DNA from 3 places in the Methylobacterium sp. TK31 genome. Region 1 is predicted to be linked to each of the others. Evidence: predicted binding sites of a transcription regulator. Region 1 holds the regulator's gene; each other region holds the start of a gene.

Region 1 (4,146 bases):
ACGAAGGACGATCCCATGCATCTCGACCTGTCCGGCAAGCGCGCCCTCGTCAGCGGCTCCACCAGCGGAATCGGCTACGCCATTGCCAAGGCCCTGGGCGAGCTCGGGGCGAACGTGGCCATCAACGGGCGCACCCAGGACCGCGTCCGCGACGCCGTGGAGCGCCTGAAGCGCGAGACCGGCCATGCCGGCTTCATCGGGGCGCCCGGCGACGTCGCCAACCCGGACGGGGCGGCCCGGGTGGTCGCCGGACTGCCGGACGTCGACATCCTGGTGAACAACACCGGCATCTTCGAGCCGAAGCCCTTCTTCGAGATCCCGGACGAGGACTGGCACCGGTTCTTCGACACCAACGTGATGAGCGGCGTGCGCCTGTCCCGGGCCTACACCCCCGGCATGGTCGAGCGCGGCTGGGGCCGGGTGGTCTTCATCTCCAGCGAATCCGGCGTGAACATCCCGGTGGAGATGGTCCATTACGGGATGACGAAGACGGCCCAGCTCGCGGTGGCCCGGGGCCTCGCCGAGACCGTGGCGGGCAGCGGCGTCACCGTGAACAGCGTGCTGCCCGGCCCGACCCTGTCCGAGGGCGTCGCCGAGTTCATGAAGAGCATGGCCCAGGGGCAGGACGGGGGTACGGGCGGCGCGGTCGACCTCGACGCGGCCGGCCGGGCCTTCGTCGCCGAGCACCGCCCGACCTCGCTGATCGGCCGCCTCGCCACCGTCGAGGAGGTCGCCAGCATGGTCGCCTACATCTGCAGCCCCGCCGCCAGCGCCACCAGCGGGGCGGCCCTCCGGGTGGATGGCGGCGTGGTGCGCAGCATCGTGTGAGGATACGCCCCGGGGGCGGGGCCGCCGGTTAAGACATTCGTAACGCCTCCCGCCGACCCTGGCCCGCGCGGACGGGAGGAATGGCGAATGGGGGATTATGCGCTGGAGGGACCGCGCTGGGGCGCGGGCGCGGCGGGCACGGGCGGCGGCATCGTCACCTGGGCCTTCGACGGCACGATCCCGTCCTCCTTCGTCGGCATCCTCCAGAGCGCCTTCGCGGCCTGGGCGTCCTACGCCAACATCACCTTCCAGCAGGTCGCCTCCACGGCGGCGGCGCAGATCGACTTCACCCTCGGGGGCATCGACGGCCTCGGCAACACGCTCGGCTACGCGAACTACTCCTACAGCGGCCAGCGCATGCAGTCGGCGGCCGTGACCTTCGACAGCGGCGAGGGCTGGCACGCCGCCGGCGCCCGGGTGGTCAGCACCCAGAACGTCGACCTCGCGGTGGTGGCCCTGCACGAGATCGGCCACGCCCTCGGCCTCGACCACTACAACGCCAAGCCCGAGGTGATGAACGCGGTCCTGAACCCCTCCATCACCGCCCTCGGGGCGGGCGACATCGCGGGCATCCAGGCCCTCTACGGCGCTCCGGTGGTCCCGGCGGCGTCCGTGACGCCCGTCGCGAGCCCCACCGTCACCAGCCCTCCCGTCGCCAGCGCCCCGGCCGAGGGCGCCGTCACGGCGGTGTACCGGTTCTACGACACCCATACGGGCGACCATTTCTACACGACGAGCACGGCCGAGAAGGCGCAGATCCAGCAGACGCTGCCCTGGTTCAGCTACGAGGGCACGCCGTGGGCGGCCCCGGCCAAGGGCGCGGGCACCGTCGACGTGTTCCGGTTCTTCGACACCGCCTCGAACGCCCACTTCTTCACCACGAGCGTGTCGGAGCGCGACCAGGTCATCAAGACCGCCCCGACCTACAAGTACGAGGGCGTCGCCTTCGAGGCCTATGCGGATGCGGGTGCGCCGGGGAGCGTGACCCTGGAGCGCTTCTTCAACACTCAGACCGGCCAGCACCACTTCGCCGGCAATGCCGAGGAGGCCGCCGGCATCAACCACGGCGCCGCCGGCCCGGGCTGGATCGACGAGGGCAAGGCCTTCACCGTGCACCTCCCCACCGACACGATGCTTTTCGCCTAGGCGGCGGGCTCGGCTGTTCGCCTGAGGGCGGGCTTGGCCGTTCGCCTAGCGGCGGGCTTGGCCGTTCGCCTGAGGGCGGGCACGGCTCGGCGCCGGGTCGGCTACTCCGCCTCCGCCTCGAACATCTCGTCGAAGGAGTAGCCCGAGCCGCGCACGGTGCGGATCGGATCGCTCTGGCGCGGGCGGTTCAGGGCCTTGCGCAGGCGCCCGACATGGACGTCGACGGTCCGCTCGTCGATGTAGACGTCGTGGCCCCAGACCCCGTCGAGGAGCTGCTCGCGGGAGAACACCCGGCCGGGGCTCTGCATCAGGAATTCGAGGAGCTTGAACTCGGTCGGCCCGAGATGGATCTCGCGGCCCTCCCGGCGGATGCGGTGGCTGACCCGGTCGAGCTCGATGTCGCCGGCCACCAGCAGGTTGGCCACGTGGGCGGGCTTGGCCCGGCGCAGCAGGGCCCGGACCCGGGCGAGGAGCTCGGGCACCGAGAACGGCTTGACGATGTAGTCGTCCGCCCCCGTGCCGAGGCCGCGGATGCGGTCGCCCTCCTCGCCCCGCGCGGTGAGCATGATCACCGGCAGCCGCTCGGTCTCGCGCCGGGCGCGGATGCGGCGGCAGAGCTCGATCCCCGACAGGGCCGGCAGCATCCAGTCGAGCAGGACGAGGTCGGGGACCTGCTCCTGCAGGCGCAGGTCCGCCTCGTCGCCGCGGGCAGCCGAGTCGACGACGAAGCCCTCGGCCTCGAGGTTGTAGCGGAGGAGGAGGGTCAGGGCCTCCTCGTCCTCGACGATCAGGATACGCGTACTCATCGTGCGCTTTCGATCAGATCGGCGCGGGGTCAGACCGTGCCGGGCAGGTCCACGGTGGCGTAGTTGGACGCGTCGTTCTTCGGGCGCTCGCGCTCGGCCAGGAGGTTCTCGCCGGTGACGAGGTAGTGGATCGTCTCGGCGATGTTGGTGGTGTGGTCGCCGATGCGCTCGATGTTCTTGGCCACGAACAGCAGGTGCGTGCAGAACGAGATGTTGCGCGGATCCTCCATCATGTAGGTCAGGAGTTCGCGGAAGAGCGAGTTGTAGAGCGCGTCGATGGCGTCGTCGCGCTCCCAGACGTGGAGGGCCGCCTTGATGTCGCGGCCGGTATAGGCGTCGAGCACGTCCTTGAGCTGCTCCTGGACCAGGTCGCTCATGTGCTGGACGCCGATGACGATCTTCTGCGGCTGGATCTGGTCGGCGATCGCCACCACGCGCTTGGCGACGTTCTTGGCGAGGTCGCCGATGCGCTCGATGTCGTTCGAGACGCGGATCGCCGTCACCGTCTCGCGCAGGTCGATGGCCAGGGGCTGGCGCCGGGCGATGAGCAGGATCGCCCGCTCCTCGATCTCGCGCTGGAGGGTGTCGAGCCGGGCATCGGCGGCGATCACCGCCTGGGCCAGGGCCGAGTCGCGGCGCACCAGGGCCTGTCCGGCCTCGGCCATCATCTTCTCGGCGATGCCGCCCATCTCGGAGATCGAGCGGCGCAGATCCTCGAGGTCGGTGTCGTAGGAGGTGACGATGTGGTCGGGCATGGGTGTGCTCCTCGATCGGGCCTCCTGTCGGGTGCCCGCCCTGATGGTGTCTGGCGCGGGCCGGAACCGGCCCGCACGGGTCGGTTCCGACCTGCCGAGGATCAGCCGAAGCGGCCGGTGATGTAGTCCTGCGTCTGGCGCTTCTCGGGATTCATGAAGATGCGCGTCGTCGGCCCGAACTCCACCAGTTCGCCGAGATACATGAACGCGGTGAACTGCGAGATGCGCGCCGCCTGCTGCATGTTGTGCGTGACGATGACGATCGTGAATTCCGAGCGCAGCTGCTCGATCAGCTCCTCGATGCGGCCGGTGGAGATCGGGTCGAGGGCCGAGGTCGGCTCGTCGAACAGGATCACCTCGGGACGCTGGGCCACGGTGCGGGCGATGCAGAGGCGCTGCTGCTGGCCGCCGGAGAGGCCCATGCCGGACTGCTTGAGCTTGTCCTTCACCTCGTCCCAGAGGGCGGCCTTGCGGAGCGATTCCTCGACGCGCACGTCGAGGTCGGCCTTGGGCAGCTTCTCGTAGAGGCGCAGGCCGAAGGCGACGTTGTCGTAGATCGACATCGGGAACGGGGTCGGCTTCTGGAACACCATGCCGATGCGCGAGCGCAG
Region 2 (4,146 bases), 2.1 Mb from region 1:
ACGCCATTCACGGCGAAGCTCGCCGCGGCGTCGGGCTGGAGCAGGCCGTAGATCGGCGCGGCGGCGGGCGTGTTGGCGATGCGGATCGAGGCCGTGCCGCCCGCGCCGTCGCGGTCGGAGGCGTCGAACTCGTTGCCGGGCAGCGAATGGTTGACGGAGCCGAGCGGCTGGATCGCGATCGGGGCGGTGCCGGGATTGGCGAGGTCGATCACCGCGATACCGTTGACCTCCTGCAGGGTCACGTAGGCGAAGCGGTTGTCGGGGGAGAGGGCGATGTATTCGGGCTCGATGTCGGCGGCCGCACTCTTCCCCGCGGTGATCGCGAGCCCCCTGGCGCGCAGGACCGCCTCGCTGCCGTCGAGGGACTCGAAGCCCACGGTGGCGCTGACGCCGGCATTGGCCGCGCCGCCGGAGAGATCGAGGATCGAGACGCTGCCGACGGGGTTGATGGCGCCCGTGAACTGCTCGCCCTCGTTGGCGACAAGGAGCTTCGTGCCGTCGCCGGTGAAGACGATCTGATCGGGCCCGACGCCGACCGTCACCGATTTCAGCAGGGTGCCGGCCCGGTCGAACAGGGCGACGCGGCCGGGCTGGTCGCCGGAGGCGTTGGCGTACGCCACCGCGACGACGCCGTTGGAGACCGCCACCGAGTTCACCGAACCGTACTGGTCGAGGCCGGCGAGCCGGATCTCACCGGATTTCGCCAGGGTGCCGTCGGCGCCGATGGCGACGATCTCGATCCGGTTCTCGTTGGTGTTCTGGATATAGAGGCTGCCGGTGGTGCGGTCGTAGGCCACCACCTCGGCATTGGCCGCGGCGGCGGTGGCCGGGTCGTTGGTGGTGGCGTAGCTGCCCAGGCGCACGAGCTGAAGGGCGCCGGTGGGAGAGGGAGGAGTCGTCGCGGTCGCCCCCTGGAAGCCCTGGAGCGAGGCCGCCGCATCGAACACCGCGACGCCGTTGATCACGGTGGCGGCGTCGTCGTTGACGATGGTCCCGACCGCCACGCCGTCGGCGACGGTGGCGCCGACGACCTTGGTCACCCGCAGCGCGAAGGTCTCGCCGGCCTCGAAGAGCCGGTCTCCGATCACCGGCACGGTGATCGTGGCGGACGTGGCACCGGCCGCGATGGTCTGTCCGGTCAGGGCCGTGGCGACGTAGTCGGAGCCGGCCTGGGCGGTGCCGTCGGCGGTGGCGAGGTCGAAGGTCACGCCGCCGGCCGGGGCGGGGGCATCGAGCGAAACCGTGAAGGTCAGGCTGGCCGTGCCCGCCTGTCCCTCGATCACCTGCGCATCGGCGATCGACAGGGCCGGCAGGGTGACGGCCGCGCTCAGACTCGACACCGCGATGTCGTCGATCCCGATCCACTCGTCGTTGCCGACGGCGTTGGTGGTGAGGATGCGGACCTGGAGATTTGCCACGCCATCGGCGTCGGCCGGCAGGGTGAGGCTGATGGGGGTCACCTGCGTGGCGCTGCCCTGGGTGGCGGCATCGGCCACGAACCCGGCCGGCAGGTTTTTCCAGGCCCCGTTGTCGGTCCGATACTGGACGGCGATGGGCTGCACGGCGTTGTCGGCCGAGCCGTCGATGTCGCGGGCGTTGAAGGCCACCGTCACGTTCCGGCGCCCGGTGGCATCGAGGGAGATGACGAGATTCGGCGCATCCGCCGTGCCCGAGCCCTGCAGGGCGATGGTCGGGTCGGCGAGCGCGAACTCGGCGACGCCGCCGGACCCCAGCGTGCCGGGATTGGTCTGGTTGGCGATCACGTCCACGTCGTTCGGCAGCGCCGAATCGCCGGTCACGACCTGCGGATCGGCGCCCGTGCCGGTGGTCAGATCCTGGCCCAGATACCCGACGATGGCCGGCACCCGGCTCCAGTCGTCGTTCGTCGTGATCGCACCGGTATCCGTCCAGTCCTGGAGAAGGGAACCGTTCGCGAGGACGTGCGGCGTCGTGTTCATGCGGGTACTCTGCGGAGGGGACGCGTCGGCGATCGACGCCCGGTTCGCGGGCCTGCATGGCCATTCGGCGGCACAGGGCACGATCCGCCATCCCGCTGGTCTCGCAGCATCGGAAGGCAGGCCGCCCTGCCGCGTCAGGACAGATCAGGCACAGGCAGCGAATAGATCCGCCAGATGACAGATCGATGAAAACAAGCTCGCCGATCGACTTGCCGGACGATCAGGTCGCGGCAAAGTATTCTTCGTCTCCGGATTGGACTTGCTATCGGACTTTAATCCGCAACGATCGATGTATTTTTGTATGCGTTGGGCACTGTGCCGACGAGGGGGGAGGCGGAGGCTGACGGGCCCGCCTCGCGTTCAGGCTGCGGGCAAGGGCGAGGATTCGGGGGCGGCCACGATCCCGGCACCATACCGCGGGTGTTCGCGCCACAGCGGGCGGCCCGCCGCATCAGCGATGGCCGCGAGACGCGAGGCGCATCCGATGAAGCCGGGACACACGGATCCTGGTCGTTCGCCACGACGCCGCCTCGGACGGCATCGTGCGCGATGAGCGGCGTCGAGACGCGCCCCATCCGCCGGTGCCTTGACGCGCTGCGGCGAAGTTCGCCACATCGGCCCGACCCGGGAGCCCTCGAATGACCGCATCGTCCTACAACCCCCCATGCGGCGGCCTGCCGCCTCAGACCGCGCTGATGACGGGCCGGGCCGTGTTCACCGAGGCCTACGCCGTCATCCCCCGGGGCGTGATGAGCGACATCGTCACCTCCGTGCTGCCGTTCTGGGAAGGCACCCAGGCCTGGATGCTGGCCCGCCCGCTCTCGGGCTTCTCCGAGACCTTCGCGCAGTACCTCGTGGCGCTCACCCCCGGCGGCGGCAGCGAGCGGCCCGAGCCGGACCCGGAGGCCGAGGGGGTCCTGTTCGTGGTGGAGGGGCAGGCCCGCCTCGTCCTCGACGGCCGGACCCACGCCCTGACACCCGGCAGCTACGCCTACCTGCCGCCCGGCGCCACCTGGAGCCTGCGCAACGACGGGGCCGGACCCGCCCGCCTCCATTGGATCCGCAAGGCCTACATGCGGGTGCCGGGCATCGAGGTTCCACCGGCCTTCGTCACGCATGAATCCGCCGTCACCCCGGCGCCGATGCCCGGCACCGACGGGGCCTGGGCCACCACCCGCTTCGTCGCCTCCAACGACGTGCGCCACGACATGCACGTCAACATCGTCTCCATGCGCCCGGGCGCCTCGATCCCCTTCGAGGAGACGCATGTGATGGAGCACGGCCTGTTCGTGCTGGAGGGCAAGGCGGTCTACCGGCTCAACCGCGACTGGGTCGAGGTGGAGGCCGGCGACTTCATGTGGCTGCGCGCCTACTGCCCGCAGGCCTGCTACGCCGGCGGCCCGGGCCCCTTCCGCTACCTGCTCTACAAGGACGTCAACCGGCACGCCCCGCTGGCCCCGTTCCGGGCGGCCCGATGAGCGACCGTCGGATCGTCGCCGAGCCGCTGACGGCCGGGGCCTTCGCCCCCTTCGGCACGGTGATCGACAGGGCCGCCGTCGCGCCGCGCCCGATGAATGCCGGCAAGGCGCGCCGCTTCCACGACCTCGCGCAAGTGCGGGTGGCAGGCGAGGACGGGCATGTGGTGATCGGCTACGTCGAGGCCGAGCCCTACGCGCTGCCCCTCCCCGTGAGCCTCGTCGAGCGCCATCCGCTGGGGGCGCAGGCCTTCCTGCCGCTGAACACCGCCCCCTTCCTCGTGGTGGTCTGCCCCGACGAAGGCGGCCGCCCCGGCCGGCCGCGCGCCTTCGTCACCGCCCCGGGGCAGGGCGTCTGCTACGCCCTCGGCACCTGGCACGGCGTTCTGACGCCGTTCGGCGCCCCCCAGGACTTCCTCGTGGTCGACCGCGGCGGTCCCGGCACGAACCTGGAGGAATACGTGTTCGAAGCGCCCTGGGAGATCCATGGGCCGGCGCGTCGCTGACGGGCGGTTCCGCCCGGTCCGTCAACCGACCAGCACGACCGCCTTCCCGACGTAGAACGAGCGTTCGATCTCCGCGACCAGGAAATGGGCGACATCGGCCCGGGAGATGAGGCCGTTGCGCCATGACGATGGCGTACTGAGGATTTCGTAGCGCCCGGTCGCAGCCCCGGAAGTCAGGATCCCGGGTCGGACGAGCGTCCAGTCGAG
Region 3 (4,146 bases), 1.8 Mb from region 1:
GTAGGCGATGACCTTCATGCCGAGGGCTTCCGCGCGCTTGGCGATCGACTTGCCCAGGGCCCCGTACCCGACGATGCCGAGGGTCGAGCCGGCGATGTCGTGGATCGGATAGTCGAAGTAGCAGAACTGGGTCGATTTCGCCCAATCGCCCCGGCGCACCGAATTGGCATAGGGCACGATGGCCCGGCGCAGGGCGAACATCAGGCCGATCACGTGTTCGGGCACAGTGTTGAAGGCGTAGTTGCGGATGTTGACGACCGTGATGCCCTGGGCCTTGGCAGCCTCCTTATCGACCACATCGGTCCCGGTGGCGGCCACCGCGATCAGCTTCAGGTCGGGCAGTTGCTTCAGAGTGTCGGCCCGCATCGGGACCTTGTTGATCAGCGCGATCTCGGCGCCCGTCAGGCGTTCGACGATCTCTTCCGGCGTCCAGGTCGACTCGTACTCGACGTATTCGTGCGGAAAGTTGAACTCACGGACCTTGGCGTCCAGGGACTCGCGGTCGAGGAACACGATCTTCTTCGTCATGGAATCCTCTGGCCGATCCGGCCGGGTCACGGATAGGATGTTCGAGGGCGCCGGAGCGGGCGGACCCGCTCCGGCGCCAAGGGCTCAGGACTTCGACAGCGGGTTCTCGCGCAGGTAGCTCGATGCGGCGGCGACGCCGGAACCGGGCTGGACCTTCACACCGTGGTCGAGCATCGCCATCTCGGCGCCCGCGATGGCGCCCAGGAGCGACAGCTCGTTCATGTCACCGACGTGACCGATGCGGAAGACCTTGCCGGCGACTTGGCTGAGGCCAGCGCCCAGCGCCAGGTTGTAGCGCACGTAGGCGTGCTTGATGATCGCGGCGGCGTCGACGCCCTCCGGCACGAGGATCGCCGTGACGGTGTCCGAGTTCCACTTGGGCTCCTGGGCGCAGGTCTTCAGGCCCCAGGCGGCCACGGCCTGGCGGGTCGCCTCGCCGAGCACGTGGTGGCGGTGGTAGACGTTCTCCAGGCCCTCCTCGTTGAGGCAGGCGAGCGCCTCGCGCAGGCCGTAGAGCAGCGGCAGCGGCGGGGTATAGGGGAAGTAGCCGGCCGGGTTCTGCTTCTGGTGGTCGGCCCAGTCGAAATAGACATGCGCCAGGCGGTCGTTCTGGCCCGACGAGGTCTCGGCCGCCTTGAGCGCCTTCTGGCTGACGCAGATCACGCCGAGACCGGCCGGGAGCATCAGACCCTTCTGCGAACCGGCAATGGCGCAGTCGACCTTCCACTCGTCCATCTTGAACGGCAGCGAGCCGATCGACGAGACGCCGTCCACGAACAGCAGGGCCGGATGGCCCGCGGCGTCGATGGCCTTGCGCACGGCACCGATATCGCTGGTGACGCCGGTGGCGGTCTCGTTATGGACCACCATGACGGCCTTGATCTCATGGTTCTTGTCGGCGCGCAGGGCCTCGCCGATCCGTTCCGGGTTCGCGCCCGTGCCCCAGGCCTCGTCCTGCACGACGACCTCGAGACCGAGGCGCTGGGCCATGTCGATCCAGAGATGGCTGAACTGGCCGAAGCGGGCGGCCAGCACCTTGTCGCCGCGCGACAGGGTGTTCGACAGGGCAGACTCCCAGATGCCGGTGCCCGAGGCCGGGAACAGGAAGATGGTGCCGTCCTTCGAGCCGTAGACGGCCTTGGTGTCCTCGAAGAGGGGCTTGGTCAGCGCCGGGAAATCCACCGAGCGGTGGTCCTCGGACTGCACCATCATCGCGCGCATCACGCGATCCGGGATGTTCGTCGGGCCCGGGACGAACAGGTGGTTCCGGCCGGGACGTCGCGTTGCCGCCATGGGGTTTTCTCCGTTTCTTACGTTGCGCCGACACGCACTCCGCGTGCGGCGACACAGATGCGCCGAGGGTTGAAGCGGACCGCGTCGGAACGTCCGGGTCGAACCCGGACGTTCCTGGCAGCCGCTGGTTAAATGAATCGCGGGACGAACTCGTTCGCACGCAACGTCCGCGTGGATGCCGGACCAATGTCCGTCGCCGTCGAAGGCTGACCTTCGACGCCCGTCGCCGCGCGCGCCACCGAATACCTCAAGCCTCTTCTCCATGGGCCGGGTCGCGCTCGAAACGCGTTTACCGCTGGGCCGTTGTCAGCGTCGTCGTCCCCGGGGACGGCACCCTTAGTTCGCCTCGACGGGCTCCGGTCATGCGTCCTCGGACGCGGCCCGGTGGGGCACCTTGAGCGGGACTATGCCCGGCTTCCCGCAGAAAGGAAAACCCGAAATACTTGGTCGCAAATCAAAATTTTTTTTGTGGAAGAAGAGCTTACGTCGCGGCGCAGAAGACGCCCTGTCCCCGACCCGCGACGTCATCAAACTGATACGGGAATCCGGTTTGGCTCCTGGCAACGGAAGGCTGTCCCGGAGGCGAGCGTGGGCGAAGACACCGAGACGACCCGCGTCCGGACATTGTTCCTGTCCGACATGCATCTCGGCACAAAGGGATGCCAAGCCGACCTCTTGCTGGAATTCCTGCGCGATTACGATGCAGACGAGATCTATCTCGTCGGCGACATCATCGACGGCTGGCAACTCAAATCCGGCTGGTACTGGCCCCAGAGCCACAACGACGTCGTACAAAAGCTGATGCGCAAGGTGCGCAAGGGCTCGACGCTGGTCTACGTCCCGGGCAATCACGACGAATTCCTGCGCGATTATATCGGCATGACCTTCGGCGGCATCGAGATCGCCGACCAGCGCCTGCACGAGGCCGCCGACGGCAAGCGCTACCTCGTCATCCATGGCGACCAGTTCGACATGGTGGTGCGCCACGCAAAATGGCTCGCGTTCCTGGGCGACGGCGCCTACACCTTCGCGCTCTTCATCAACACCTACGTCAACACCGCGCGCCGTCGCCTCGGGCTCGCCTACTGGTCACTCTCGGCCTGGGCCAAGCTCAAGGTGAAGAATGCGGTCAACTTCATCGGCAAGTTCGAGGAATTGCTGAGCGCCGAAGCCAAGCGCGTCGGAGCCGACGGTGTGATCTGCGGTCACATCCACCATGCGGCCAAACGCCAGATCAACGGGCTGACCTACCTCAACACCGGCGATTGGGTGGAATCCTGCACCGCCATCGTCGAGCATTACGACGGCACCATGGAGGTGCTGCACTATCCGAGCCTGGTGCGGGCACGCACCGCGCGGGCCGACCTCGTCGGACGCCAGCGTCCCGACGGAGCCCGGGCGGTCGCGTGAGGCTCCTCATCGCCACGGATGCCTGGCACCCGCAGGTGAACGGCGTCGTACGCTCCCTGGAGAACATGGCGGCGGCCGGGGCCGCCTACGGCTTCGATCCGGTGTTCCTGACGCACCAGGACTTCGCATCCGTGCCGCTGCCGGGCTACCCGGAGATCCGGCTGGCCTACGCGACCAAGCGGCATGTGTCGCAGCTCTGGAACGACCTTCGGCCGACCCATGTCCACATCTCGACGGAGGGAACGGTCGGCTACGCCACCCGGCGCTACTGCCTCGCCCATCGCCGGCCCTTCACGACGAGCTACCACACCCGGTTTCCGGAATACCTCTCGGCCCGGGCGCCGGTGCCGGAGGCCTGGAGCTACGCCTGGCTTCGCCGCTTCCACGGCGCGGCGAACGGTACGATGGTGTCGACCCCCTCCCTGGAGCGCGACCTCGAAGCGCGCGGCTTCACCAACCTGATGCGCTGGACCCGCGGGGTCGACACCGACCTGTTCCGGCCACGCTCGCCGGAGATGCCGGAGCCGGCCGATCTCGCCGGCCTGCCCCGTCCGATCTTCCTGTCGGTGGGGCGGCTCGCGGTGGAGAAGAATCTCGAAGCGTTCCTGCGTCTCGACCTGCCCGGTACCAAGGTCGTCGTTGGAGACGGGCCGGACCGGGCCCGCCTCGCGGCGATCGCGCCCGAGGCGCATTTCCTCGGCACCCGGACCGGCGCCGACCTCGCCGCGCTCTATGCCGGCGCCGACGCCTTCGTGTTTCCGAGCCTTACCGATACCTTCGGGATCGTACTCCTCGAAGCCCTCGCCTGCGGGGTGCCCGTGGCCGCCTATCCCGTCACCGGCCCCCTCGACGTGATCGGCCGGACGGGTGCCGGCGTGCTCGACCACGACCTGCGTACGGCCGCTATGGGCGCCC

Evidence for each region. The regulator PhoB, encoded in region 1, activates phosphate uptake and scavenging genes when phosphate is short. The targets are predictions, from matches to a motif close to TGTCATNNANCTGTCAT.
Region 2: a site for PhoB is predicted at 2,133-2,149, ahead of ACXJY8_RS08335 (ExeM/NucH family extracellular endonuclease). Genes of this name have one in related genera too.
Region 3: a site for PhoB is predicted at 2,344-2,360, ahead of ACXJY8_RS13180 (UDP-2,3-diacylglucosamine diphosphatase). Genes of this name have one in related genera too.

What each region holds. Positions count from the first base shown of each region.
Region 1 covers NZ_CM143964.1:4,683,592-4,687,737, reverse strand. Annotated here, with positions in the region: gene ACXJY8_RS21890 (SDR family NAD(P)-dependent oxidoreductase) at 16-828, shown strand; gene ACXJY8_RS21885 (matrixin family metalloprotease) at 916-1,974, shown strand; gene phoB (phosphate regulon transcriptional regulator PhoB) at 2,076-2,780, opposite strand; gene phoU (phosphate signaling complex protein PhoU) at 2,810-3,535, opposite strand; gene pstB (phosphate ABC transporter ATP-binding protein PstB) at 3,637-4,146, opposite strand, start outside.
Region 2 covers NZ_CM143964.1:1,820,944-1,825,089, reverse strand. Annotated here, with positions in the region: gene ACXJY8_RS08335 (ExeM/NucH family extracellular endonuclease) at 1-1,958, opposite strand, end outside; gene ACXJY8_RS08330 (bifunctional allantoicase/(S)-ureidoglycine aminohydrolase) at 2,597-3,436, shown strand; gene ACXJY8_RS08325 (ureidoglycolate lyase) at 3,433-3,939, shown strand; gene ACXJY8_RS08320 (NAD(P)-dependent oxidoreductase) at 3,961-4,146, opposite strand, start outside.
Region 3 covers NZ_CM143964.1:2,838,920-2,843,065, forward strand. Annotated here, with positions in the region: gene ACXJY8_RS13170 (D-2-hydroxyacid dehydrogenase) at 1-528, opposite strand, end outside; gene ACXJY8_RS13175 (aminotransferase class V-fold PLP-dependent enzyme) at 613-1,821, opposite strand; gene ACXJY8_RS13180 (UDP-2,3-diacylglucosamine diphosphatase) at 2,410-3,231, shown strand; gene ACXJY8_RS13185 (glycosyltransferase family 4 protein) at 3,228-4,146, shown strand, end outside.